DNA from 4 places in the Streptomyces sp. NPDC094032 genome. Region 3 is predicted to be linked to each of the others. Evidence: riboswitches for the same ligand, from Rfam matches in the RefSeq annotation. Region 3 holds a riboswitch; each other region holds the start of a gene.
The links. Region 3 has a riboswitch for cobalamin ahead of metE (5-methyltetrahydropteroyltriglutamate--homocysteine S-methyltransferase). Riboswitches for the same ligand answer to the same signal wherever they lie in the genome.
Positions count from the first base shown of each region.

Region 1: another riboswitch for cobalamin. It lies ahead of ABTZ54_RS20110 (cobalamin biosynthesis protein); the one in region 3 lies ahead of metE (5-methyltetrahydropteroyltriglutamate--homocysteine S-methyltransferase).
Region 2: another riboswitch for cobalamin. It lies ahead of cobN (cobaltochelatase subunit CobN); the one in region 3 lies ahead of metE (5-methyltetrahydropteroyltriglutamate--homocysteine S-methyltransferase).
Region 4: another riboswitch for cobalamin. It lies ahead of ABTZ54_RS26835 (ribonucleoside-diphosphate reductase subunit alpha); the one in region 3 lies ahead of metE (5-methyltetrahydropteroyltriglutamate--homocysteine S-methyltransferase).

Region 1 is NZ_JBEOUE010000013.1:154,459-161,427, forward strand. It holds gene ABTZ54_RS20100 (putative cobaltochelatase) at 1-525, opposite strand, end outside; gene ABTZ54_RS20105 (cobyric acid synthase) at 605-2,113, opposite strand; gene ABTZ54_RS20110 (cobalamin biosynthesis protein) at 2,110-3,096, opposite strand; cobalamin riboswitch at 3,129-3,270, opposite strand; gene ABTZ54_RS20115 (hypothetical protein) at 3,383-3,604, opposite strand; gene ABTZ54_RS20120 (inorganic phosphate transporter) at 3,621-4,910, opposite strand; gene ABTZ54_RS20125 (alpha/beta hydrolase) at 5,284-6,411, shown strand; gene ABTZ54_RS20130 (hypothetical protein) at 6,502-6,969, shown strand, end outside.
Region 2 is NZ_JBEOUE010000025.1:59,566-66,534, forward strand. It holds gene ABTZ54_RS28505 (fibronectin type III domain-containing protein) at 1-1,471, opposite strand, end outside; gene cobJ (precorrin-3B C(17)-methyltransferase) at 1,613-3,046, opposite strand; gene ABTZ54_RS28515 (precorrin-8X methylmutase) at 3,112-3,765, opposite strand; gene ABTZ54_RS28520 (ferredoxin-like domain-containing protein) at 3,762-5,060, opposite strand; cobalamin riboswitch at 5,294-5,432, shown strand; gene cobN (cobaltochelatase subunit CobN) at 5,473-6,969, shown strand, end outside.
Region 3 is NZ_JBEOUE010000026.1:19,085-26,053, forward strand. It holds gene metE (5-methyltetrahydropteroyltriglutamate--homocysteine S-methyltransferase) at 1-1,412, opposite strand, end outside; cobalamin riboswitch at 1,576-1,760, opposite strand; gene ABTZ54_RS28885 (hypothetical protein) at 1,890-2,981, shown strand; gene ABTZ54_RS28890 (DUF3592 domain-containing protein) at 3,036-3,902, shown strand; gene ABTZ54_RS28895 (sigma-70 family RNA polymerase sigma factor) at 3,959-4,606, opposite strand; gene ABTZ54_RS28900 (hypothetical protein) at 4,729-5,469, opposite strand; gene ABTZ54_RS28905 (MFS transporter) at 5,703-6,851, shown strand; gene ABTZ54_RS28910 (sugar ABC transporter permease) at 6,848-6,969, shown strand, end outside.
Region 4 is NZ_JBEOUE010000022.1:55,818-62,786, forward strand. It holds gene mctP (monocarboxylate uptake permease MctP) at 1-1,540, shown strand, start outside; gene ABTZ54_RS26830 (GNAT family N-acetyltransferase) at 1,627-2,142, shown strand; cobalamin riboswitch at 2,201-2,325, shown strand; gene ABTZ54_RS26835 (ribonucleoside-diphosphate reductase subunit alpha) at 2,454-4,805, shown strand; gene ABTZ54_RS26840 (ribonucleotide-diphosphate reductase subunit beta) at 4,805-5,818, shown strand; gene ABTZ54_RS26845 (class I SAM-dependent methyltransferase) at 5,895-6,713, opposite strand; gene ABTZ54_RS26850 (helix-turn-helix domain-containing protein) at 6,710-6,969, opposite strand, start outside.

The DNA of each region.
Region 1 (6,969 bases), on a different contig from region 3:
GGCGTGCCGCACGGAGACGCCTTCGCGCTCGACGTACGAGGAGCCCATGGCGGCGGCGTCCAGCAGGTGGTCGATCAGGTGGTCGGAGAGGAGGTTGACCTCGTCGACGTAGAGGATGCCCCGGTGCGCGTCGGCGAGCAGCCCCGGCTCGAAGGCCTTCACGCCCTCGGCGAGCGCCCGCTCGATGTCGAGCGCGCCGACCAGCCGGTCCTCGGAGGCGCCGACGGGCAACTCGACCATCCGCGCGGGCCGTTCGTCCGCGCCCAAGGCCCCGCCCGCCGCCTCGTGCGGCCCGTCCGGGCAGCCGGGGTCGGGGGAGCCCGGGTCGCAGCTGAAGCGGCAGCCCGCGACCACGGACACGGCCGGCAGCAGCTCGGCGAGCGCGCGCACGGCGGTCGACTTCGCGGTGCCCTTCTCGCCACGGACCAGCACACCGCCCACGGCCGGGCTGACCGCGTTCAGGAGCAGCGCGAGCCGCAGGTCGTCCATGCCGACGACGGCGGTGAACGGAAAGCGGGTGCTCATCGGGTGGTCACTCCTTCGAGTCGTACGGAGAGGGGGACGGGCGGGGTCGGTGCGGGCGGGGTCGGCGCGGGCGGGGCGCTCACGGCGCACCCGGCGGCACGAACGGCAGCCCCGCCGGGACGCCCTCCTCGATGAGCCGCAGCAGCGCGTCCGTGTCGGCGTGCTCCTCGATCAGGTCGCCGAGGCGGTCCAGCTGCTCCTCGCGGAGCGCGCCGAACGAGGTGTCGGGGGCCGGGACGAAGCGCCGTCCCGAGGCGGCGGCGACCTCGCGCAGGAAGGCCCGGCGGAAGCCGTCGCTCTCCAGCGAGCCGTGCCAGTGGGTGCCCCACACCGCGCCGACCCGGCAGCCGTCGAGGAAGGGTTCGCCGCCCTCGACGGTGGCGACGCCGTGGTGGATCTCGTACCCCTCGACCCGCTCGCCGAGCGCCTCGCCGACCGGCCGGGCCAGGGTCTTCTCGACCCCGAAGCGCACCCGTACGGGCAGCAGCCCGAGCCCGTCGACCACGCCGGCCCTCGACTCGACGTCGTCCTCGATCCGCTCGGCGAGCGCCTGGAAGCCGCCGCAGATGCCGAGCACCGGGCGCCCCTCGGCGGCGCGTCGCGCCAGCGCGTCGGCGAGCCCGCGCTCCCGCAGCCAGGCGAGGGCCTTGACGGTGCCCCGGGTGCCGGGCACGACGACCAGGTCCGCGTCGACGAGCTCCTCGGGCCGGTCCACGAACCGGACGACGACGCCCGGCTCGGCGGCCAGCGCGTCCACGTCGGTGAAGTTGGACATCAGCGGTACGGCGCAGACGGCGACCCGCAGCACGTCGGCGCCGACCGGCGGCGCCACCACCGACTCCCGGACGGTGCCCCGCAGCGAGACGCGCAGCCCGTCCTCCTCGTCGATGCCCAGCCCGTGCGCGTACGGCAGGACACCGAGGGTCGGGCGTCCGGTGAGCCCGTGGAGCATGTCGAGGCCGGGCTCCAGGAGCGTCACGTCGCCCCGGAACTTGTTCACCAGGTAGCCGGCGACGAGCTCCTGGTCCTCGGGCGCCAGCAGCGCCGTCGTCCCGAAGAACTGGGCGAAGACCCCGCCCCGGTCGATGTCGCCGACGACCACGACGGGCAGCCGCGCGGCCCGCGCGATGCCCATGTTGACGATGTCCGTGCGCCGCAGGTTGATCTCGGCCGGGCTGCCCGCCCCCTCGCAGATCACGGCGTCGTACGTGCCCCGCAGCTCCTCCAGGCACGCCATCACCGGCTCGAACAGCGTCTGCTGGCGTCCGCCGTGGTAGCCGCGGGCGCTCATCTCGCCGACCGGCTTGCCCATCAGCACGACCTGGCTGGAGCGGTCGCTGCCGGGCTTGAGCAGCACCGGGTTCATCAGCGCGCTCGGCTCGACGCGGGCGGCCTGCGCCTGCATGGCCTGGGCGCGCCCGATCTCCGCGCCCTCCCGGGTCACGAAGGAGTTCAGGGACATGTTCTGCCCCTTGAACGGCGCGACCTTGATCCCCCGCCGGACCAGCCAGCGGCAGATGCCGGCCGTGACGACGCTCTTGCCCGCGTCGGACGTGGTCCCGGCGACGAGCAGCCCCCCACCCCTCATGCGTTCCTCCGCTTCAGCGCGCTCGCGATCATCCGGCCGCCCACGCAGGCGGCCAGGGTCAGTCCGGTGACCCGGCGGGACAGCCGTACCGCCCGGTCGATGTCGGCGACCTCGACGGGCCGCCCCTCGCCGTTGAGCACGGGCCGGTGCTCGACCCGGCCGCCGTACGCCAGCGTCCCGCCGAGCCGTACGCCGAGCGCGCCCGCGAAGGAGGCCTCCACCGGGCCCGCGTTGGGGCTGGGGTGCTTCGAGGCGTCCGCGCGCCAGGCGCGTGCCGCGCCGCGCGGGTCGCCGCCCGCGACGGTGGCGAGCACGGCGGTGAGCCGGGCGCCGGGCCATCCCGCGAGGTCGTCGAGCCGGGCCGAGGCCCAGCCGAAGCGGCGGTACTTCGGCGACTTGTGGCCGACCATCGCGTCCAGGGTGTTCACCGCCCGGAAGCCGAGCAGGCCCGGCACGCCCGCGACGGCGCCCCAGAACAGGGCGCCCACCACGGCGTCGGAGGTGTTCTCGGCGACCGATTCGACGACCGCGCGGGCCATCGCGGGACCGTCCAGGGAGTGCGGGTCGCGTCCGCACAGGTGCGGCAGGCGCTCCCGGGCGACCTCCAGGTCCCCGGCCGCGAGCGCCCCGCCGATCGCGCGGGCCTCGCGGCCCAGGGTCGTACCGCCGACGACGGCCCACACGGAGGCGGCGGTCAGGGCGACGGTGGCGGTGCGGCTGCCCCGTACCGTACGGGCGGCCAGCGCGCCGAGCGCCACGGTGGATCCGGCGCAGACGGCGGTGTGCAGGGCGCCCCAGCCGCGGTGGTCGCGCAGCAGGTGTTCCTCGACGGCGCCGGCCGCGCGCCCGAAGGCGGCGACGGGATGGCCGCGGCGGGGGTCGCCGGCGAGCAGGTCGACGGCGAGGCCGGCGGCCGCTCCGTACGCGAAGGCGCTGGTGGCACCCGAGAAGGCACCGGGAATGCTGAGGCCGCGGCCGGGCATGGCGCTCTGTCCTCACTCAGGGTCCGCGCCCTGGATCGACGTGACCGGCGGCGAGAGTTCCTGACTCCCGGCCCCGGGGGGCCGGTCACAGTGGCGGGACCGCGCCGGAATCGCACCGGACTTCCTCTACTGCCGCCGTAATGGCCCCGGCAGTCCACCACGCTGTGCGAACAGCCGTCAACTCACCCTTGACCTGCGTCGGGTCACTGTGCGGAGCGCCACAGACACGAGGACCGGGCGGCCCGCACCTCGTGGTGCGGACCGCCCGGCCGGTGTGCTCGGTGCGTCAGGCGACGATCAGGTAGATGCCGTAGGAGACGGCCGCCAGGCACAGCGCGAAGCAGGCGTAGGCGCCGGTGACGGCGAGCGTGGCGGAGCCGCCGTTCTCGGCGGCCTCCTCCTGCTTGGAGAGGCCCATGACACCGAGGGTGAAGAGGCCCACCAGCGCGACGGTCGCCACGAGGCTGACTCCGAAGACGGAGCCGAGGGCTGCCCAGTCGATCTTCATGCTTGGTTCCAGTTCCTTAGACCGCGGCGGCGGGGGCCGGGGGAGCGGCCGGGTCCGTGGGGCCCGGGGTGGGGATGGTGGTCTTCAGGTCCGCGTCCGCGACGGCGGCGACGGAGCCGGCCGGCGGCGGCGGGGTGACGGCCGCGATGGCGGTGGTCACGACGCCCGCGGGCTCGGCCGGGGCGGCGGGGGCGTCGATGTCGTCGGCGGTGACGTTGGTGTGGTCGACCGGCTTGCGGCGCGACAGCGACCAGATCACGGCCGAGCCGGCCACGAGCAGGACCGCGACGGCGGCGATGCCCCAGGTGCCCTGCTTGGTGAGGAACTCGGCGGCGGCGCCGACCAGGCCCGCGGCGGGCAGGGTCAGACCCCAGGCGACGAACATCCGGGTGGCGGTCGACCAGCGGACGACACCGCCCTTGCGGCCGAGGCCGGCACCCATCACGGCACCCGAGCAGGACTGGGTGGTGGAGAGCGAGAAGCCCAGGTGGGAGGAGGCCAGGATGACCGTCGCGGCGCTGGTCTGGGCGGCGAAGCCCTGCTGCGGCTGGAGGTCGGTGAGGCCCTTGCCCATGGTGCGGATGATGCGCCAGCCGCCGAGGTAGGTGCCGAGCGCGATGGCGACACCGGCGGAGACGATGACCCACATGGGCGGGTTGGCGCCGGGGGCCAGGACGCCGCTGGTGACCAGGGCGAGGGTGATGATGCCCATCGTCTTCTGGGCGTCGTTGGTGCCGTGGGCGAGCGAGACGAGACCGGCGGACGCGATCTGGCCGGCCCGGTAGCCCTTGGCGGTGGCCTTCGTGCCGGTGTTCGACTTGGCGCCGAGGCGGTACGTCAGGCGGGTCGCGACCATCGCGGCCAGACCGGCGACGATCGGCGCGGCGACGGCCGGGATCAGGACCTTGGTGACGATGGTCGGGCCGTTGACCGCGTCCCAGCCGGCCGACATCACGGCGGCGCCGATGAGGCCGCCGAACAGGGCGTGGGAGGAGCTGGACGGCAGACCGAGCAGCCAGGTCAGCAGGTTCCACAGGATGGCGCCGACGAGCGCCGCGAAGATCACTTCTGTGCGAATGCCCTCTTCGTTGATGATCCCGCCGGAGATCGTCTTGGCGACCTCCACGGACAGGAACGCGCCGACGAGGTTCAGCACGGCGGACATGGCCACCGCCGTCTTGGGCTTGAGAGCACCGGTCGAGATGGTCGTCGCCATCGCGTTGGCGGTGTCGTGGAAACCGTTCGTGAAATCGAACACGAGAGCTGTCACGACCACAATCGCGAGCAGCAGCGTGATGTGTTCCATTTACCCAGGCAATCGTTTGACGTCAGTGACTCGTCGAACGTACGCAACCTGGGTGAACGGAAGATGAACTGGGTCGGGCTGTGTGGTGTCCCCAACCAGGGTCCGGAGATTCCGCTTACGTCCCCGATACGTCCCCGATCCCGCCCCGACGGCAGGGCCGTCCACCATGCGGTCACGGTGCGACCCGGGGTAAGCCCTGGCGTACCGGGACGGATACGACTCACCCCCCTTCCACCACTCTCCACCCGTTCCGTCCCGTGGACCCGCCACCGACCCCGTCAGCCGTACGGACGACCCCGCGGGGGAGACCCTTGTCACTCGTCCGGGGTGCCGTCCGGTGGCAGCCTTCCCGCCCTCTGCCGACACTGGGAGCGTGCGCCCGGCTACAGCGACGGCAGTGGCCGTCACCACAGTGATCGGTGTCGGCGCGGCCGCGGTGGCGGCCGGCCGGTACGCAAGCGACGCCGCCCTGGGGGTGCCGTCCGGACGGCCCCTCCCCGGGGATCCGAAACTGACGGTGCACGCCACCGGACCGGGCCGGATCACCCTCACCCGCAGCCTGGCCTCCCTGCGCCCCGGCACCTACGGGATCGAGGCCGCCGGACTGCACGCGGTCGTCGGCCCCGTCCTCGACCGGGTCCCGCACACCGCGGACACCGTCGTGCGCCGGCTCGAACGGGTCGAGCTCGGCACCCTCTCCACCGGCGCCCGCGTCCGCTTCACCCCCCAGCTGCACTGCGGCACCCCCGAGACCGCCCTCGGCCTCTCCTACGAGGACGTCGAGATCCCCGGCGAGCTCGGCAACCTCCCCGCCTGGCTCGTCCCCGGCGCCCACTCCACCTGGGTGATCGCCCTGCACGGCCTCGGCGCCACCCGCGAGCACGCGCTCAACCTGGTCCCCTTCCTCCAGCGCCGGCAGGTCCCCGTCCTCGTCCCCGCCTACCGCGGCGACGAGGGCGCGCCCCCCGCCCCCGACGGCCTCGCCCACCTGGGCGACTCCGAGTGGCGCGACGTCGACGCCGCCATCCGCTACGCCGTCCGCCGGGGCGCCGAACAGGTCGTCCTGCACGGCTGGGGCGCGGGGGCCGCGATGGCCCTGCACGCCGCCGCGGGCTCCGGGGTGCGCGACCGCGTCAGCGGCCTGGTCCTCGACTCCCCGGTCCTCGACTGGGAGGCCACCCTGCGCAACCTCGTCGCCGCCCGCGGCATCCCCGGCCCCCTCGTCCCGCTCGCCGTCCGCGCCGCCCAGGGCAGGACCGGCCTGCACGGCGACCGGCTCGCGGAGGCCGCCGACCCCTCCGGCCTGCGGGTGCCGACCCTCCTCTTCCACGGACCCGACGACACGATCGCCCCCTGGGACCGCTCGCAGCGGCTGGCCGCCCTCCGCCCCGACCTGGTCACCCTCACCACGGTCGGCAACGCCCCCCACGCGGCCATGTGGAACGCGGACCCGCTCCGCTACGAGGAGGCCCTGCGGCGCTTCCTGACGCCGCTCGTCTAGGACAGGCCCCAGCACCCGACGCCGGGCCCGATGCAGCGGCGTTGCGGATTCCGATTGGGCTTTCGGGCCGTCAGCGGGAAGACTGCCCCCGTGACGTCTCGAAAGCCCGATGAACCATTGGCGCGCAACTCCAGACTCCGACTCGTCCGTCCGCGGGCCCTCGCCACCGCGCGGCGGGCCGTGACGACCCGGCGCACCCGCCCGGCGCCGCGGCCGCCCGAGGGGACACCGCCCCGGGCGGAACTGGCCGGCCAGGCCCGTGCCGTGCTGGCCGACGCCGTACGGATCGCCCGCTGGGCCGCCGTGGACCGCAACACCGAGACCGCACCCGCGGACGTCGGCGACGGACAACGGGCCGCCGCCGCGCTCGATCTGACACCCGCCCAGGTCCGGGCCGGCTGGGACCGCGCCCGGCTCGCCGGACTCGTCGAACTGCACGGCGGCACCGCCCGCCCCGGCTGGCGGCTGCACGCCTGGGACCGCGACGACTCCGCCGTGCTGCGCGGCTGGGTCGCCCTCCTCGACGCCTGGTCGCTGGTCCACCCGGTGCCCGAGGCC
Region 2 (6,969 bases), on a different contig from region 3:
GCACACCGTCGCCGCGCGGCGTGGCCGTCAGGCCGGTTACGGGGGCGGGCGCGACGAGGTCACCGGTGCGGACGGTGAGCGGAGCGGAGAGCGCCGACTCGTTGCCGGCCGGGTCGACCGTCGTGGCGGTGTACGTGTAGTACACGCCGGGGGTCATGTCCAGGTCGTGGCACTCGTTCATGCGGGACGACGAGTAGCGGCTGCCCTCGGCGCAGGTCACCCGCGTGAGCGCGGACGGGTCGAGCACGGTGCCCGGCGAGCGGTAGACGCGATAGCCACCGCCGTTGTCGAAGTCCTGGAAGAAGTTGGGGGGAGCCGTCCAGTGCAGCTCCGTCCTGCCGGGACGGACGACGGAGTTCAGGTCGAGCGGGGGCGCCGCCGGCGTCCGGTCGACGCCGTCACCGGCGAACGTGGCGGAGAACGCGGAGGCGTTGCCGAGGCGGTCGTAGGCCTGGAGGCGGTAGTACTGGGGGCTGTTCGTGGGCGCGCCGGTCCGGTACGACGTCGTGGTCGTCGTGCCGCGCCACTCGAACGGGCCGGCGGCCGTCGAGGCCGCGTACACGGCGTACTTCACCGCGTCGGGGTCCGCCGGCCAGCTCAGCGTGGCGATCCCGCTGTCCTGGGTCACCGTGACGCCGGTCGGGGCGGCGGGACCGGTCTGGTCCAGGCTGGTGAACGAGGCGTCCGCGCTGCCCGCCGACTCGTTGCCCGCCTTGTCCACGGCGCGGACCTCGTACACGTAGACCTGGCCTGTGAAGGGCGGCACGTCGGTGAAGTACGTGGTGGTGCGCGGGGCGGCGGTGCTGATCCTGGACCAGGGACTCGTGCCCGTCCGCCGGTACACGCGGTATCCGGCGAGGTCCATCTCCTTGTTGGCGGCCCATCGCAGGGTGGCTCGGCCGGAGTTCCGGTCGTACGTGGCGGCAACTCCGCCCGGAGCGAGCGGCCGGACCGTGTCCACCGAGGCCGAAGTGCGCGGCGCGTAGCCGAACTTCACGTTGGCCGCGCCCGTCCACGTCGCGTAGTCGACGCGGAGGGTGTGGCGGCCGGGTGGGACGGTGAGGTTGAGGGACTTCTTCTGGGTGGTGGTGACGTTGCGCCAGAGGTCGATCTTGCGGGTGCCGTCGAGGTAGACGCGGATGCCGTCCTGGGCCTCGGCGGAGAAGGTGAAGGGGCCGCCGGAGCCGAAGTCGCGGGTCAGGGACCAGCGGACGGAGAAGTTGTCCTTGGGGAGGGTGACGCCAGCCGGGTCGCCGTAGCCGTAGTTCTCGGCGATGGCGGTGTCGCAGGCGGTCAGCTTCGGGGTGCCGCTGAAGGTGGTGTTGGCGTAGTACTGCGCCTTCCACACCGGGGCGTTGCAGGTGACGGCCGCGGCGGCGGGGGTGGCGGTGACGAGGCCGCCGGCGACGGCGAGGGCGGCGACGACGGCGGCGGCCGTGGGCCGTGCCTTCGGCCGGTTACGAGTAAGCACAGGTGCGAGAGGCCCTTTCCGGACCGGGGGAGACGAGCGGTACGGGGGCGGGTGGTGCGGGTGGGGCCGGTGGTCCGCCGGTGCGGACTCTACCGGCCCCTCCCGTCAGGGGAAACGGGGAGTCATGGGCCCCCGGGCCCCCTAGCTGTAGCGTCGCGGCGTCCACGCGATCGTCCGGCCGTCGCCCCGCTCCGTCACGACGGTCTGGGAGGAGCCGACCAGGAGCAGAGTGCGCATGTCGACCTCGGACGGGTCCAGGGTCTTCAGGGTGAGGATGCGGACCGACTGCTCCGGGCCGCCGACATCGCGGGCGACGACCACCGGGGTGTCGGGCGAGCGGAGTTCCAGGAGGAGGTCGCGGGCGGCGGCGACCTGGTGGGTGCGGGAGCGGGAGCCCGGGTTGTAGATCGCGAGGACCAGGTCGGCCTCGGCGGCGGCCCGTACGCGCCGGGAGATGACCTCCCAGGGCTTGAGGCGGTCGGAGAGCGAGATGGTCGCGTAGTCGTGGCCGAGCGGCGCGCCCGCGGCGGCGGCGGCCGCGTTGGCGGCGGTCACGCCGGGCAGGACGCGGACCGGCACGTCGGCGTACCGCTCCTCCGACGCCACCTCCAGGACGGCCGTCGCCATGGCGAACACGCCCGGGTCGCCGCCCGAGACGACCGCCACGCGGTGGCCGCGCCGGGCCAGGTCGAGCGCGAACTCGGCCCGCTCCGACTCGACCTTGTTGTCCGAGCCGTGGCGGATCTGGCCGGCCCGGAGCACCGGGACCCGGTCCAGGTAGGTGGTGTAGCCGACGAGCACGTCCGCGTTGACGAGCGCGCCGCGCGACTCGGGCGTCAGCCAGGGCGCCCCGGCCGGGCCGGTGCCGACGACGACGACCTCGCCCTTCTCCCGTACCGGCGGCTTCGCGTCGATACGGGAGGGGAGGACGGCGACCGAGAAGTACGGGACCGAGTCCGGGTCTATCGCGTCGAGGCGGCCCGTGCGCTCGCCCGCCATGAACGCGCGCTCCACATACCGGGCGTCCTCCAGCCGGCCGGCCCGCTCCAGGGCCCGCTTCACCGTGGGGAAGGTGCGGCCCAGCTTCATCACGACCGCCGAGTCCGTGCCCGCGAGGCGGGCCGTCAGCTCGTCCTCCGGGAGGGTGCCGGGGACGATCGTCAGCACCTCCTCGGCCTCGCACAGCGGCTCCCCGAGGCGGGCCGCGGCGGCGCTGACGGAGGTGACGCCGGGGAGCACGGTGGTGTCGTAGCGGTGCGCGAGCCGCTTGTGCATGTGCTGGTACGAGCCGTAGAACAGCGGGTCGCCCTCGGCGAGGACGGCGACCGTGCGGCCCGCGTCGAGGTGGGCGGCGAGCCGGGCCGCGGCCTCCTCGTAGAAGTCGTCGAGCGCGCCCCGGTAGCCACCGGGGTGGTCGGTGGTCTCCACCGTGAGCGGGTACATCAGCCGCTCCTCGATGTGGTCCTCGCGGATGTGCTCGGCGGCGATGGAGCGGGCGATGGAGCGCCCGTGCCGGGCCGAGTGGTACGCGACGACGTCGGCGGCGGCGATGGCCTTGACCGCGGCCACCGTCATCAGATCCGGGTCGCCGGGGCCGAGGCCGACGCCGTACAGCTTTCCGGTCACTGGGGTCACTGAGGTCACTGCTGGATCTCCGCTTCGTGGGCGAGGGCGTTGAGCGCCGCCGCGGTCATGGCGCTGCCGCCCCGCCTGCCCCGTACGACCAGGTACTCGATGCCCAGGTCGTTGGCGGCCAGCGCGTCCTTGGACTCGGCGGCGCCGATGAAGCCGACCGGGATGCCGAGCACGGCGGCGGGCCGGCCCGCGCCCTTCGCGATCATCTCCAGGAGGTGGAAGAGCGCGGTCGGGGCGTTGCCGATGGCGACGACGGAGCCCTCCAGGCGGTCCCGCCACAGCTCCATCGCGGCGGCCGACCGGGTGGTGCCGAGCTCCGCGGCGAGCGCGGGGACCGAGGGGTCGGAGAGCGTGCAGACCACGTCGTTGTCGGCGGGCAGCCGCTTGCGGGTGACGCCGCTGGCGACCATCTGGGCGTCGCAGAGGATCGGCGCGCCCGCGCGCAGGGCGGCGCGGGCCGAGGCCACGACGCCGGGGGAGTGGGCGATGTCGCGCACGAGGTCGGTCATGCCGCAGGCGTGGATCATCCGCACCGCGACCGTGGCGACGTCGGCGGGCAGGCCCGCGAGATCCGCCTCGGCGCGGATCGTGGCAAAGGAACGGCGGTAGATCTCCGCGCCGTCCTTCTCGTACTCGAACATCCTGTTGCTCTCGCTCATCTCGTGGGTGTCGCCGGGCCGCGGGCCGCCGCGACTGCTTCGGACAGGGAGGTACGGGGGGTGGGGGCGCCGTCCACCAGATAGGCGCCGTCCTCGGTGGCGAGGACGTCCACCCAGGCACCGTGCGGGTGCCCGCAGCGGCGCGCGCATCCGGAGAAGTGCACGGGCAGCAGGCCGTGCGGGGCGTGGGCCGCGTCCCGCCGCACGTCGGCGAGGGCCTTGGCGCAGCCGGGCCGCCCGGTGCAGGCGCCGACGCCGGTGCCGGGGGCGTGGGGGTGCGTGATCAGGCCGTGGGCGGCGAGCTCGGCGAGGCGGGCGGGGGGCTGGGCCTGCTCTGCCCGCTCCGCCGGGTCCGCGTGCTCGGCCGGTGCCGCGAGCCCGTCGCGCGGGGCGACGACCACCGCGCCGCGCCACGGCGTGAGGCGCACCTCGCGGGCCGGGAGGAGGGCCCGCAGCTGGGCGGCGGTCAGCCGGCCGAGTGGGGCGAGGACGTAGAGGGCGTCCGGCCCGAGCGGCCCGGGAACGGGCGGTCGCCCTGCCGGAAGCGGCGGTACGGGGCCGGGGACGAGCTCCGCGTCGAGCCCGGCGCGCGCGAGGGCACCCGCCAGGTCCGGGACGCACCCCTCGGGCAGCTCCCGCACCCGCCAGGCGCCGGTCCCGGCGTCGGCGGCGGCCCGCAGGAAGGCGTCGGCGGCGGCGAGGGCGGCGCGCGGGGCGTCGCCGGCGGCGACCCGGAGGGCCTGGTCGCCGAGGAGGAGCAGGGCACGGTCGCCACCGGTCCCTGCGAGCAAGGTCACATCCCCGCCGAGCCCCGCGACGTCGCCCCGCCCGTCGTCCAGCACGAACAGGAACCGTCCCGAGAGCGCCGCCGTCCACGCCTCCGCGCACAGCAGGGCGTCCAGCTCCCGCGCCCACAACTGCACGTCCGCGCCGCCGAGTCCGTCCAGTCCCGCGGTGGGCGAGGCGACGATGTTGCGGACGCGTTCGTGGGTGGGCGAGGGCAGCAGCCCGGCCCGGTCGAGGAGGGCGGCGAGCTCGCCGCCGCAGCCCTCGCCGAGCCCGCGCAGCTCCGCGTTGCCCCGCGAGGTGACGCTGACGCCGCCGTCCCCGAGGGACTCGGCCGCGTCGGCCAGGGCGAGGACCTGAGACTCCGTCAAAAGGCCGCCGGGCAGCCGCAGTCGGGCAAGCCGCCCGTCGTCCGCCGCGTGCAGTCGCAGCGCACCCGGACAGGCGTCGCCGCGGTCCCGTATGAGAGGTTCGCCCGGTTCGGGCGAGGTGCGTGGGGTGGCCGACATGGCGGCGAGCATACCCACGGCGGGATCGGCTCCCACCTGCCGAGAACGAGCCACGACCGGGGCCGGAGGCGGCCGTGACCGGGGCGGGGGCGCCTGCGGCCGGGGCTCGCGGCGGCCACGACCGGGACCTGGCCCCGTCGTCGCACCGGGCCCCGCCCCCGTCGTCGCACCGGGCCCCGCCCCCGATGTGATCCCCCCAACCCCCCACTCTCCCCCCGCCCCGCCCGCTCACGATCTAGGATGCAAGCGGCATGGGGTCCCAGGACCCCGGGGAGGAAGCCCGGTGGGAATCCGGCGCGGTCCCGCCACTGTGAGCCGGTCCGGATTCGTCCGGGGCGGTGAGTCAGGAACTCCCGCCGTCCATACGACCACCCGGGGCGCGGACAACCCCGAGGAAGGGCCTGAGCTCGCCATGCTCCTGCTGCTGTCGCACTCCGACACCGACCTGCTCAGCGCCCGCGCGGCGAACGCCGCCGCCGACGAGGGCGCGGTGGAGTGGCGGTTCGCCAACCCGGCCCGGCTGCCGTCCGGCGACCTCCCCGCGCTGCTCGACGGCGTCGAGCTCGTCGTCGTACGCCTCCTCGGCGGCCTGCGCTCCTGGGAGGAGGGCCTGGACACGGTCCGGGCGGCGGGCAAGCCGGTGGTGGTGCTCAGCGGCGAACAGGCCCCCGACGCCCAGCTGATGGAGGCCTCCACGGTCCCGGTCGGCGTGGCCACCGAGGCCCACGCCTACCTGGCGCACGGCGGCCCGGCCAACCTCGGCCAGCTGGCCCGCTTCCTCTCCGACACCGTGCTGCTCACCGGCCACGGGTTCGAGCCGCCGGCCGCCGCGCCGACCTGGGGCCCGCTGGAGCGCACCGCCACCGACGGCGAGGGCCCGACCGTCGCCGTGCTCTACTACCGCGCCCACCACATGAGCGGCAACACCGCCTTCGTCGGCGCCCTGTGCGACGCGATCGAGGCGAAGGGCGCCCGCGCGAAGGCGCTGTACGTGGCCTCCCTGCGGGCCCCCGAGCCGGAGCTCCTCGACGAGCTGCGCGGCGCCGACGCGATCGTCACCACCGTCCTCGCGGCGGGCGGCACCAAGCCGGCCGAGGCGCAGGCGGGCGGCGACGAGGAGGCCTGGGACGCGGGCGCGCTCGCCGCCCTCGACGTGCCGATCCTCCAGGCCCTGTGCCTGACCGGCTCGCGCGCCGCCTGGGAGGAGAACGACGAGGGCCTCTCGCCGCTGGACGCCGCCAGCCAGGTCGCCGTCCCCGAGTTCGACGGGCGGCTCATCACCGTCCCGTTCTCCTTCAAGGAGATCGACGAGGACGGCCTGCCCGCGTACGTCGCGGACCCCGAGCGCGCCTCTCGAGTCGCCGGCATCGCCGTCCGGCACGCCCGCCTGCGTCACATCGCGAACGGCGAGAAGAAGCTGGCGCTCGTCCTCTCCGCGTACCCGACGAAGCACTCCCGGATCGGCAACGCGGTCGGTCTGGACACGCCCGCCTCCGCCGTCGCGCTGTTGAAGCGGCTGATCGCCGAGGGGTACGACTTCGGGCCCGTCGACGAGATCCCCGGCCTCGTCTCCGGGGACGGCGACGAGCTGATCTACGCCCTGATCGAGGCCGGCGGGCACGACCAGGACTGGCTCACCGAGGAGCAGCTGGCCCGCAACCCGGTCCGCATCCCGGCCGCCGACTACAAGCGCTGGTACGCCGAACTCCCGGCGGAGCTGCGCGAGCAGGTCGAGGAGCACTGGGGCCCGGCGCCCGGCGAGATGTTCCTGGACCGGTCCCGGAATCCCGAGGGCGACATCGTGCTCGCCGCGCTGCGCCGCGGGAACCTGCTCGTGCTCATCCAGCCGCCGCGCGGCTTCGGCGAGAACCCGATCGCGATCTACCACGACCCCGACCTGCCGCCCTCG
Region 3 (6,969 bases):
TCGATCCGCTCCTCGTACGCGGCGGCCCCGATCCGCCCCGCGCGCAGACCGGCGCGGGCCGCGCGCAGCTCCGGCGTCTGCGGGAAGGACCCGATCGTCGTCGTCGGCAGCAGCGGCAGCCGCAGCCGGACCCGCTGGGCCGCCGCCCGCTCCGCGTACGGCTGCGCGCGGCGCGTGTCGGCCGCGGTGACCGCCGCCGCCCGGGCCCGTACCGCCGGATCCCGCGTCAGCGCGGAAGCGGTACGCGAACCCAGCGCGGCCCGGTTGGCCGCGAGCCGGGCCGCGACGGCGCCGGGCCCCTCGGCGAGCCCCCGCGCCAGCGTCGCGACCTCCTCCGCCTTCTGCCGGGCGAACGCCAGCCAGCGCGCGACCTGCGGATCCACGTCCCGCTCGGCCGCCGCGTCCAGCGGCACGTGCAGCAGGGAGCAGGAGGCCGCCACGTCGACCCGGTCGGCCAGGCCGAGGAGGGTCGCCAGGGTCGCAAGCGAACGCTCCAGATCGTTGATCCACACGTTCCGGCCGTCCACCACCCCCGCGACGAGCCGCTTGCCCGGCAGCCCGCCGACCGCCGCGAGGTCCGCCAGGTTCGCCGCCGCGGGACCCGTGAAGTCCAGCGCCAGACCGTCGACCGGCGCCTTCGCGAGCACGGGCAGCGCCTCGCCGAGACGGTCGAAGTACGAGGCCACCAGCAGCCGCGGCCGGTCGGTGAGCGCCCCGAGATCCCGGTACGCGCGGGCGGCCGCGTTCAGCTCCGCCGGGGTGCGGTCCTGCACCAGGGCCGGCTCGTCCAGCTGCACCCACTCCGCGCCCGCCGCCCGCAGATCCGCCAGCACCTCCGCGTACACCGGCAGCAGCCGGTCGAGCAGCGTCAGCGGGACGAAGTCGGCGGGCGCGTCCGCGGCCGGCTTCGCGAGCAGCAGGAACGTCACGGGCCCGACGAGCACCGGCCGGGCCGCGAAGCCCAGCGACAGGGCCTCGGTCAGCTCGCCGACCTGCTTGCGCGCGTCGGCCGAGAACACCGTCCCCGGGCCGAGTTCCGGCACCAGGTAGTGGTAGTTGGTGTCGAACCACTTGGTCATCTCCAGCGGCGCCACCTCCCGCGTACCGCGCGCCATGGCGAAGTACCCGTCGAGGGGGTCGGCGGCGACCGCGGCACGATGCCGGGCGGGCACCGCGCCCACCATCACGCTGGTGTCCAGGACATGGTCGTAGTACGAGAAGTCGCCGGTCGGCACCTCGCGGACACCGTCCTCGACGAGCTGCCGCCAGGCCGCGCGGCGCAGCTCCGCCCCCGTCCGGCGCAGCTGATCGGCCGTCACCCTGCCCTGCCAGTAGCCCTCGACGGCCTTCTTGAGCTCCCGGTCCGGGCCCTGGCGGGGGTATCCGTACACGGTCGTGGTCGTGCTGGTCACGGGACTCTCCTTCGCGAGTCGTGTGGGAGGACCCCGGTGGGACCACGAGCGCGCGAAAGGAGCGAGGAAACCCGGGAGACGGCGCATGCGCCGTGCCCGTACCGTCGCCGACCCGCCCACGAGGTCACCGGAATCTCCGCGCGCGGTCGTCACGCACGGGCAGTGGCAGGTCTTCGGACTCGCGGGCACGCCCTCCTCGTGGAGGACACCTACTGGCCGTCGCTTCCCGGACCCCCAGGGCCCAGTGCTGTTGACGGCGGTCGTTCCCGCTCACCGCTGCGGGGCAGTCCCGGATTCCCACCGGGTTCCCTCTTACGACGCATCCCGCCTGGCGGACGGGGCGAACCAGCTGCAACGCCCACCCTACGCCCTGCCGTTGGGAGCGAGAAGGCCGATCGGCGGGCACGCGGGGAACGGGGCGCGAACTGGCGGGCCGAACGCCTACCGGACGCCGCCCGGGCCCGACACAATCCCCCTATGACGATCACCCCGGTCACCCGGAGCGCTCAGCGGACGCGCCGCACCCTCCTCCACTTCGCCCGCGGCATCCTGACGAGCGCCGTGATCGGGGGCTCACTCGCCGGGCTCGTCGTCGGCACCGTCATCGAGAACCCGCCGCTCCTCGTCGCGGGCCTGGTCGTGCCCCTCGTCTACGGCCTGCTCGTCCTCGCCGCCGGAGCACCCGCACGCCGGCGGGAGGCGGCCGTCGTCCACCGCACCGCCCTCGGGAAGATCGAGAGCCGGCAGGCCACCGGCGGCGGCGACACCAGCGACGTCCTCGTACGCTTCGAGGCCACCGTCGCGCCGGACGACGAGCCGCCGTACCGCGTCGAGTTCACCCAGTTCATCAACGTCGTCGACCTGCCCGACTACCAGCCGGGCGGCACGGTCGTGGTGCGGTATCCGCCGGACCGGCCGTGGAAGGTCGAGATCGTGAAGCGGCCGACGCCCCAGGGGGAGGACCGCGCGGCCGGGGCCCGTATCGACTCGGTGCCCGGACCCGCCCTGACCGAGTCGCTCCCCGAGGGCAGCTCCGCCGCCGGCTTCGTCAACCTCTTCGCCCTGCTGCTCGCCGCGGCCGCCGTCGTCTTCCTCTACCGCGCCGAACTCTTCGGCCCCGACACCGACGCGCCGCCCCCGTCGGCCGCCGCCCCCTCGTCGACCACGGGCGTCTCCTCGTCCACCGGTACGGTCTCCTTCGGCCCCGGCCAGTCCATGCTCGACCCGGGCGCCCTGCGCCTGGCCGTCACGCAGCTCACCCAGGGCGACGAGAAGCGCCAGGCACTCACCGTCGTCGTGCAGGACCGGCTGCTCACCGTCGTGTTCGCCCCCACCGGCACCCAGGCCCCCGGCTTCGACCTGGACGCGCTGCCCTACGCGCGCATCCCCGCACTCGTCCGCGAGGCCAGGACCGGCCTCGGCGTCCGCTCCCCGCAGACCTGGCAGCTCACCGCCGAGAGCCTCACCGGATCCCTCACCCTCAGGATCGGCGTGACCGGCGCCGACGGGGCCGGCTCGCTGGAGGCGGACGGCGACGGCAGGGTGGTCTCGCGCACCTCGGCACACTGACGACGAGGCGGACCAGGCGGAGCAGGCGGACCAGGAGGAGCAGGAGGAACACGGATGGGCTGGCACGGGTATCTGGCGTTGTGGTGCGGGGTGTTCGGCACGGTGGCGCTGGTCGGCTACGGGCGGTCGCTGGCCGGGGTGACCGCCGGCCAGCGGGCGGTCAGGGTCATGGGCAGGATCGAGCGGGTCACGGAGCCACGGCACGGAAGCTCGGGGCGCGACGGGATATCCGTCGTCGTCGCCTTCCAGGACCCGGCCACCGGACAGGAGTTCACCGTCACCAACGACGGCGAGCGCGGTGATCTGATCCGCGCGGCCTGGACCGGACGGGAGGTCGGCCTCCGCTATCCCCCCGGCCGGCCGCACGCCTACCGGTTCATCAGCGACCCGGAGGAGGGCCGGAGCGGGCTCGGCTGGCCCAACTTCGCGGTCTTCCTGATCTACGTCGGCCTGGTCGTCGTCGCGGCCGTCGACTGGGGCTGGCCGTGGGCCCTCATCGGCTTCGGGGTGCCCTGGACCCTGCTGGCCGTGACCTATCTGCCCGGCTCCGTGCGCGTCACGCGCCGCCGCGCCGAAGAGCTGACCTCCGTGGCCCCCGTGCCCGGCCGGGTCGTCGCCGTGCTCAGGGACGTCACCATCGACGAGGACGGCGACACCCTCACCCACCACCGGCCGGTCGTCGCCTTCACCACGCACGAGGGCACCGCCGTCACCGCGTACTGCCCGGACGGTCTGCCCGACCCCGTCCACTCGCGCGGCCGCCTCCTCACGGTCCGCTACACGCCCGCCGACCCGTCCGAATTCGTCCTGGACATGGGCGCCGAGAACCGGTCCCGCAGACTCGACTTCGGCTGTAGCGCCGTGGCGGTCGTCGTGGGGGTGGCGGCGGCCGTGGTGGGCACGGTCCTGGTCACGAGGTGAGCCGCCGGACGGCCGGTGCGCCCACCGCACCGGCCGTCCTCACGCATGGCGATCCGTCAGGCCACCGCCATGGCGGGCGAGTTGGTGACGCCCTCGTCGTGCCGGAGCAGAGTGAGCAGTGCGGCCCGGGCCCGTGCCACCCGTGAACGCACGGTGCCGACCGGACAGCCCATGGCCTCGGCGGCCTCCGCGTACGGCAGACCGAGGAGCTGGGTGAGGACGAAGGCGTCACGGCGCTCACCCGGGATGGCCGACAGGAGCTCGGCGAGCGCGATGCCGTCCTCGAAACCGGGCAGGTCACGGGGCTGCGCGTGCTCGGCGGCGGTCTGCCAGTCGTCACGGTCCGAGAGCCGGGGCCGCGCGGCGGCGTGCCGCAGGCTGTCGACCACGGTGCGACGCGCTATCGAGAGCAGCCAGGTCCGCGCGGACGAACGCCCCTGGAAACGGGGCAGGGCCGCGAGGGCTCTCAGGAACACCTCCTGGGTGAGGTCGTCGGCCGCCTGACGGTCGGCGCTCAGATACGCCACGTACCGCCACACGTCACGGTGCAGCGCGCGGACGAACTGATCGGCCTTCGCGGGGTCCCCGTCCCGGGCCGCGAGGGCCAGCAGGGTCGTGGCGGCGTCGGATTCGGCGGAGTGGTGGGTACGGGCCGGGGGGCCGGCGGGGCCGGCGGGGCCGGCGGGTGTGCGGGCAGGAGTCATCGCCACAGGTCCTTCGATCCTTGAGGGAGACAGAGGGGTGTTCCGGCCTGCCCCGAGGGCACGGCCGAGGCCCGAGCGGCGGCCGTGCGGCGGCCGGCGGGCCCGGGGAACCGGCTGTCGGATCAGACGACAGCGACTGCCTGCGGAGGACCCCGTGAGACGAGCGAATGGGCGAGGTGCGGCTGCCGGGGCGCACGCTCGTCGCCCGGGCGTACGGGACGCAGCCGCGGCCGGTGCACGGGGACGGGCGCGGCGCCGAGCAGCAGGGCCAGCGGCCGGAACAGCCCCGCGGGCAGCGCCCGCAGCAGCCGGAACGCGCCGCGCTCGCCGTACGCGAGCCACAGCCCGCTGAGCAGCGCGGCCAGAAGGTGCGCGGCGAACATGCCGGAGGACGAGGAGAGCGAGAGGCCCGGGAGGCCCGGGAGCCCTGGGAGGCTCGCGAGCGATGTCATGTCGTGGGCGTCGGCGGCCGCCGGCAGATGCGCCATGGCGAGGTGCCCCATGTGACCGGCGGTACCCATGTCGAGCCCCACGTCGGGCACATGGCTCATGGCCGGACGGACCATGGGGCCGGAGAACACACCCGCGCCGGACCCGGCGGCCCCGCCACCGGACTGCGCCCAGGAGAACACCGAGTGCAGCACCGTCTGGACGCCCACGGCCGCCGCCGTCACCGCGCACAGGCCGCGCTCGCGGGCGGCCACGGCCCACGCCGCCCCGGCGGTCGCCGCGAAGGCCGCGCCCAGCGCCCAACCGCCCACGGGACGGCCCGACATCAGGACGTGGCCGGTCGCGGCGAGCAGCACGCAGACGGCCGCGAACAGGGCGGCCCGTACCGCACGCGCTAATCGGCCCGGTGTCATGGCGTGCCCATCCTCGCACCCCTCCCCGGTGGTCTGCCCGCCCCCTCGACCCGTGGACCCATGCCTACGCGACATGTGGTCCGTCCCACAAGAGGGCCCGGGAACTCCCCGGCGGCCCCGGCCGACTCTTCCTCCCGGAAGCGGCCGGAGGCACCGGGCGCGGTACGGGGGAGGGGCCGCGGGTGACCGAGCAGCGCCCGGCGCGCGGGCTGACCGCGCTGCTGACGACGGCCATGGCGTTCTCGATGATGCAGCTCTTCCTGCTCGGCGCGCTCGGGCCGCGTCTGGTGGAGCGGCTCGGCGTCTCCGAGACCCTGCTCGGTCTGACCACCACCGTCGGCTTCGGCACCGCCGCCGTCCTGTCGCCGCTCGGCGGACGGATCGTCGACCGGGTCGGCCCCCGGCACACGCTCGTCGCCCTGCTCGGGCTGTCGGCGCTCGCCCTCGCGCTGATCGGCGCCGCACCGGGACCGGGGCTCCTGCTGGCCGGGGTCGCGCTCGGCGGCGTACCGCAGGCACTGGCCAACCCCGCGACCAACAAGGCCATTCTGGCCGCCGTCCCGGCGGCGCGCAGGGGCGCGGTCACGGGGACGAAGCAGTCCGGGGTGCAGTGGGGCGCGTTCGCCGCCGGGCTGCCGCTCGCCTCCGCCGCCGGAGTGCTCGGCTGGCGGGGCGCGGTGTGGGCGGCGGCCGGGGCGGCGCTGCTCGCCGCCGTGTGGGCGTGGCACATGGTGCCGCCGCACATGTCTCCCGCCCCCACCCCTCCCGGCGGCCCCGGCGCGGCGGACCGTGGCCCGGTGGCCTGGCTCGCCGCCCTCGGCGCCTTCTCGTTCTTCCTCGGCGCGGGCATCGCCTCCGTCAACACCTACCTCGCGCTGTACGGTGCCGGGCGGCTCGGCCTGGGCCCGGCCGTCGCGGGCGCGCTGGTCGCCGTCCTCGGCGTCGCGGGCGTCGCGGGCCGCGTCGGCTGGTCCCGCGCCGCCGTACCGCGCCGGGCCCCGTGGCTGCCCGGCGGGCTCGCCGCCGGAGCGGTTGCCGCCGCCCTGCTCCTCGCCCTCGCCGAACACGCCACACCCCTGGTGTGGGCGGGGGCGGTGGCCGTGGGCGGGTTCGCGGTCGCGGGCAACGCGGTCTCGATGGTGCTTGTGCTCCAGCGCTCCGCGCCCGGGCGCGCGGGACAGGACTCGGCGCTCGTCGCCGCCGGATTCTTCGCCGGATTCGCGGTGGGCCCGCCGCTCTTCGGGACGCTCGCGGCCCGCGGCCGCTACGACCAGGGCTGGCTCCTGGTCGCGGCCGAGTTCGGCGTCGCCGGGGCCGTCGCGTACACCTGGGCGCTGCGGGACCGCCGTACCCGCGACCGCACCCGGGAACGCGTCGCGTGACCGCCCCGGACTGGGCCGAGTCGGCCCTCGCGCTGCTCCTCCACCGGGCCGGGCGGACGGCCGAACAGATCGGCTCCCGCTTCCCGTTGTACGCCGAGCCGGGCGACGGGCGCTGGAC
Region 4 (6,969 bases), on a different contig from region 3:
GTGGCGCAAGGCCGAGAACGAGAACAGCCTGGACGAATGGGGCCTGGGCGGCCGGTCGTTCGGCACCTGGGTCACCTGGTTCCTGCTCGGCGGCGACCTCTACACCGCGTACACCTTCGTCGCCGTCCCGGCGGCCATCTACGCGGCGGGCGCGGCCGGCTTCTTCGCCGTGCCGTACACGATCCTGGTCTACCCGCTGATCTTCACCTTCCTGCCCCGCCTGTGGTCGGTCTCCCACAAGCACGGTTACGTCACCACCTCCGACTTCGTCCGCGGCCGCTTCGGCTCCAAGGGCCTGTCGCTCGCGGTCGCCGTCACCGGCATCCTCGCCACCATGCCGTACATCGCCCTCCAACTCGTCGGCATCCAGGCCGTCCTGGACGTGATGGGCGTCGGCGGCGGCGAGAACACCCACTGGTTCATCAAGGACCTGCCGCTGCTCATCGCCTTCGGCGTGCTCGCGGCGTACACGTACTCCTCCGGCCTGCGCGCCCCGGCGCTCATCGCCTTCGTCAAGGACACCCTGATCTACATCGTCATCGCGGTGGCGATCATCTACATCCCGATCAAGCTGGGCGGCTTCGACGAGATCTTCGCCAAGGCCGGCGAGGCGTACCAGACGATCAACCCGGCCACCGGCAAGCCCAAGGGCGCGCTCGTGCCCGGCGAGGCCGGCCAGTGGACGTACGCGACGCTGGCGCTGGGCTCGGCGCTCGCGCTCTTCATGTACCCGCACTCGATCACCGCGACGCTCTCCTCCAGGAGCCGCGAGGTGATCCGCCGCAACACCACGATCCTGCCGCTGTACTCGCTGATGCTCGGCCTGCTCGCGCTGCTCGGCTTCATGGCCATCGCCGCCGGGGTGAAGGTCACCAACGGGCAGCTGGCCATCCCGCAGCTCTTCGAGGACATGTTCCCGGCCTGGTTCGCGGGCGTGGCCTTCGCCGCCATCGGCATCGGCGCGCTGGTCCCGGCGGCGATCATGTCGATCGCGGCGGCCAACCTGTTCACCAGGAACATCTACAAGGACTTCCTCAAGCCGCACGCGACGCCCGAGCAGGAGACCAAGGTCTCCAAGCTGGTCTCGCTGCTCGTGAAGGTCGGCGCGCTGGTCTTCGTCCTCACCATGGACAAGACCGTCGCCATCAACTTCCAGCTGCTCGGCGGCATCTGGATCCTCCAGACCTTCCCCGCCCTGGTCGGCGGCCTGTTCACCCGCTGGTTCCACCGCTGGGCGCTGCTCGCCGGCTGGGCCGTCGGCATGGTCTACGGCACGGCCGCGGCATACGGCGTGGCCAGCCCGACCCAGAAGCACTTCGGCGGCTCGTCGGCCGAGATCCCCGGCATCGGCGAGATCGGCTACATCGGCCTCACCGCCTTCGTGCTCAACCTGGTGGTCACCGTGGTCCTCACCGTCGTCCTGAAGGCGCTCAAGGCGCCCGAGGGCGTCGACGAGACCTCGCCCGCGGACTACACGGCGGACGCCGGGGACGCGGGTGTCGTCACCGAGCTCCCGAAGGTGGGTGCCGCCGGGCACTGAGCCCCTGGTCGCCCGCTCCGCCCGCTCCGCCCGCCCCCGGCATATCCGGAGGCGGGCGGAGCCGTGCCGGGGGCAGACTGCCGGTCATGGACTTCACGATCAGGGCGATACGGCCCGAGGAGTACGAGGCCCTCGGCGAGGTCACCGCGCGGGCCTACCTCGACGACGGGTTCCTCGCCTTCGGCGAGGACGACGAGTACCAGCACCTGCTGCGGGACGTGGCCCGGCGGGACGCCGAGGCCGAGGTGCTCGTGGCGGTCGACACCACGGATCCGGCCGGCCCGGTCCTCGGCGGGGTGACCTTCACCGCCGGCGGCGGGGAGTGGGCCGACATCGCCCGGGAGGGCGAGGCCGAGTTCCGCATGCTGGCCGTCGCCCACACCGCCCGCGGCCGGGGCGTCGGGGAGGCCCTGGTGCGGGCCTGCGTCGACCGGGCGCGGGCCGTGGAGGGCTGCGCGCGGATCGTGCTGTCCACCCAGCCGGCCATGTCCACCGCCCACCGCGTCTATGAGCGACTGGGCTTCACCCGCTCCCCCGAACGGGACTGGAATCCCGTCCAGGGCTCGGAATTCATGCTCTTCACCTACGTTCTGGAGCTCTGACCGCAGCTCCGACCGACACAACATGTGGGGGGTTCCGCGAGCGGAGCCCCCCACATGTATGCTCGTCCTCGCTGTCGCCGCAGGGGAATCCGGTGGAAATCCGGAACTGTCCCGCAACGGTGTGTTTTGCGCGCTTTCGCGCCCAGGGTGAGTCCGAGGACCTGCCGGCAGCGCGCCCGGTCCGTCCGTTCCGGGTGCCACAGACGTCCGGGCCTCGCGGAGTGGGCCGGTGGACGCGGCGCCGCCGTGCGTACGGCCGCCCGTTCCCGCCTCCCGTCCTGGCTCCGAGCCGAGCGAGGGAGAGCCCCCACGTGACCATCGCGCCCGCCGATCCGGCCGCAGCGATCGAGACCGACGGACCCGGCACCGTACTGCTGCGGACCCTGACCGATCTCACCGCCGACCTCCCGGACACCGACCCCGGCAAGGTCGCCGCCGCCGCCCTGCGCGGCCGCAGCGCGGGCGCGGACGAGGCGGAGCTGCGCGAGCTGGCCACCGAGGCCGCCGCCGGACTGATCGCCGAGGACCCGGCGTACTCCCGGCTCGCCGCCCGGCTGCTCACCGTCACCATCGCCGACGAGGCCGCCGGACAGGGCGCGTCCTCCTTCTCGGCCTCCGTCGCCGTCGGCCACCGCGAGGGCCTGATCGCCGACCGCACGGCCGCGTTCGTCGCCGCGCACGCCGCGCGCCTCGACGCGCTGATCGACCCGGCGGGCGACGACCGCTTCGGCTACTTCGGCCTGCGCACCCTCTACTCCCGCTACCTGCTGCGCCACCCGATCACCCGCCAGGTGATCGAGACCCCGCAGCACTTCATGCTGCGCGTCGCGAGCGGTCTCGCCGAGGACGAGTCGACGCGCGCCGTCGACGAGGTGGCCGCGCTGTACGGGCTGATGAGCCGCCTGGACTACCTGCCCTCCTCCCCCACCCTCTTCAACTCCGGCACCCGCCACCCGCAGATGTCCTCCTGCTACCTGCTCGACTCCCCGCAGGACGAGCTGGACTCCATCTACGACCGCTACCACCAGGTCGCGCGCCTGTCGAAGCACGCGGGCGGCATCGGCCTCTCGTACTCCCGCATCCGCGCCCGCGGTTCGCTGATCCGCGGCACCAACGGGCACTCCAACGGCATCGTGCCGTTCCTGAAGACGCTGGACGCCTCCGTCGCCGCGGTGAACCAGGGCGGCCGCCGCAAGGGCGCCGCCGCGGTCTACCTGGAGACCTGGCACGCGGACATCGAGGAGTTCCTGGAGCTCCGCGACAACACCGGCGAGGACGCCCGCCGCACGCACAACCTGAACCTGGCGCACTGGATCCCGGACGAGTTCATGCGCCGGGTCAACGCGGACGCCGCGTGGTCGCTGTTCTCCCCCGCCGACGTGCCCGAGCTCGTCGACCTGTACGGCGCGGAGTTCGACGCCGCGTACCTCAAGGCGGAGGCCGCGGGCCTGGCCAAGAAGTCCATGCCGGCGCGTGACCTGTACGGCCGGATGATGCGTACCCTCGCGCAGACCGGCAACGGCTGGATGACCTTCAAGGACGCGTCCAACCGGACCGCCAACCAGACCGCCGAGCCCGGCTCGGTAGTCCACTCCTCGAACCTCTGCACCGAGATCATCGAGGTCACCGACGACGGCGAGACGGCCGTCTGCAACCTGGGCTCGGTCAACCTCGGCGCCTTCGTCGTCGGTTCGGACATCGACTGGGCGCGGCTCGACGAGACCGTGCGCACCGCCGTCACCTTCCTCGACCGGGTCGTCGACATCAACTTCTACCCGACCGAGCAGGCCGGCCGCTCCAACGCCCGCTGGCGGCCGGTGGGCCTGGGCGCGATGGGCCTCCAGGACGTCTTCTTCAAGCTGAAGCTGCCCTTCGACTCGGCCGAGGCCCGCGCGCTGTCCACCCGGATCGCCGAGCGGATCATGCTGGCCGCGTACGAGGCCTCCGCCGACCTCGCCGAGCGCAACGGCCCGCTGCCCGCCTGGGACAAGACCCGCACCGCGCGCGGTGTGCTGCACCCTGACCACTACGACGTGGAGCTGAACTGGCCGGAGCGCTGGGCCGCGCTGCGCGAGCGGATCGCCGCCGTCGGCATGCGCAACAGCCTGCTGCTCGCCATCGCGCCGACCGCGACCATCGCCTCGATCGCCGGCGTCTACGAGTGCATCGAGCCGCAGGTCTCCAACCTGTTCAAGCGCGAGACGCTCTCCGGCGAGTTCCTCCAGGTCAACTCGTACCTGGTCGACGAGCTGAAGGCGCTCGGCGTGTGGGACGCGCAGACCCGTGAGGCGCTGCGCGACTCCAACGGCTCGGTGGCCGGCTTCACCTGGGTGCCCGCCGAGGTGCGCGAGCTGTACCGCACGGCCTGGGAGATCCCGCAGCGCGGCCTGATCGACATGGCCGCGGACCGGACCCCCTTCCTGGACCAGTCGCAGTCGCTGAACCTGTTCATGGAGACGCCGACCATCGGCAAGCTGTCGTCGATGTACGCGTACGCCTGGAAGCAGGGTCTGAAGACCACGTACTACCTGCGCTCCCGCCCGGCGACCCGGATCGCCCGCGCCGCCCAGGCCGCCGCCCCCATCCCCGTCCAGCAGGTCGCCGACCCCGACGCCGTCGCCTGCTCCCTTGAGAACCCCGAGTCCTGCGAGGCCTGCCAGTAATGACCGCCGAGAACAAGAACCTGCTCGACCCGGGCTTCGAACTGACCCTGCGTCCGATGCGCTACCCGGACTTCTACGAGCGCTACCGCGACGCGATCAAGAACACCTGGACCGTCGAGGAGGTCGACCTCCACTCGGACGTCGCCGACCTCGCCAAGCTCACCCCCGGTGAGCAGCACATGATCGGGCGCCTGGTCGCCTTCTTCGCGACCGGCGACTCGATCGTGGCCAACAACCTGGTCCTGACGCTCTACAAGCACATCAACTCCCCGGAAGCGCGCCTGTACCTCTCGCGCCAGCTCTTCGAGGAAGCCGTCCACGTCCAGTTCTACCTGACGCTCCTGGACACCTACCTCCCCGACCCGGACGACCGGGCGGCGGCCTTCGCGGCCGTCGAGAACATCCCCTCCATCCGCGAGAAGGCGCAGTTCTGCTTCCGCTGGATGGACTCGGTGGAGAAGATCGACAAGCTGGAGACCCAGGCCGACCGCCGCCGTTTCCTCCTCAACCTGATCTGCTTCGCCGCCTGCATCGAGGGCCTGTTCTTCTACGGCGCCTTCGCGTACGTGTACTGGTTCCGCTCCCGCGGTCTGCTGCACGGCCTGGCCACCGGCACCAACTGGGTGTTCCGCGACGAGACCATGCACATGGACTTCGCGTTCCAGGTCGTGGACACCGTCCGCAAGGAGGAGCCGGAACTCTTCGACGACGAGCTCCAGGCCCAGGTCACCGCGATGCTGAAGGAGGCCGTCGAGGCGGAGCTCCAGTTCGGCCGCGACCTGTGCGGCGACGGCCTGCCGGGCATGAACACCGAGTCGATGCGCGAGTACCTCCAGTGCGTCGCCGACCAGCGCCTCGTCCGCCTGGGCATCCCCCCGGTCTTCGGCTCGGAGAACCCGTTCGCCTTCATGGAACTCCAGGGCGTCCAGGAACTCACCAACTTCTTCGAGCGACGGCCGTCCGCGTACCAGGTGGCGGTCGAGGGGTCTGTGGACCTGGACGAGGACTTCTAGGACTCGGTCCGACCTCTGGTACGTACGTGGAAGGGGCCCCGCAGCGGTGACGGTGCGGGGCCCTTCGGCGTACCGGTCATCTCCGGCAGACGAGGATTCCCCCGAGGCAGGTGATCTCGTACGCGCCGTGGCGGGCGATGTGTTCGGTGAGGAGTACGCGGGCGCGGTCGATGGTCGCGTCGAAGGGAACGTCGTGCTGGTCCGACCAGGCGCGGTAGGAGGCCATGTGAGCGATGACCGGCTCGGGGTCGCGGACCGTGATGGTCCCGGGCAGTTCCGCAACCTCCACCTGGCTGAACTCCTCGCCGAGGAAGGCCGGGGCCTTCTCCAGGGAGAAGCGGGCACTGAGGGAGATGCGGGCCGGGCCTCGGTCGATGCCGAGGACGTCGCCGGCGGCCCGTTGCCAGAGGTCGTCGAGTTCGGCCTTGTCGCGGTCGCCGTTGGTGGAGGCGATCACCAGCCCGTCGCGGGCCACGACCCGGGCCAGTTCCCTGACCGCTTGGGGAATATCGGGCACGTGGTAGAGCATGTGAAGCGCGAGAGCGGCATCGGTGCTCCCCGCCGCCAGCGGAAGCCTCGCCGCGTCCGCCACGGCGACCGGGCCGGGGACGCCGACAAGGATTCCGGGGGCAATGTCGAAGCCGAGCAGGGACAGGTCGGGGCGGTCCTGACGGAGCCGCTGGATGAACTTGCCGTTGCCACAGCCGATATCGACGACGCGCCCGCGTACGTCGCCCAGCCGCTCGGCGACGAGGCCGGGGAGGTCGTACCGAGGCGTCTGCCACTGGTAGAGCGACTGCCGGGCGGCCAGGTCCCGGTCCCCGTTGTAGGCGCTGCCCGCCAGGCGGGCGCGGTCGGTGACGGCGGCGTCATGGGCGGCTGACAGGTCGGTCACGTCGGCAACTCCGGAGGGTGGGCGGCGGACTGGGACGCACGGACGGCCGTGTGCTGGAGTCGGTCGCGCAGATGAAGCGCCTGCACGGCTCCACCGTACTGCGGCCCTTCCAGCTCCCGCCCGAGAACGGTGAGCCGGTGCACGATACTGGCCGACATGCGCTCCGGCGAGGACTGGAGAACGAAGGCGAGCATCGCCTCCGTGCCCTCCAGGTCGCCCAGGAGCAGATGGCCGCTCGCCAGATCGAGGTGCGCGG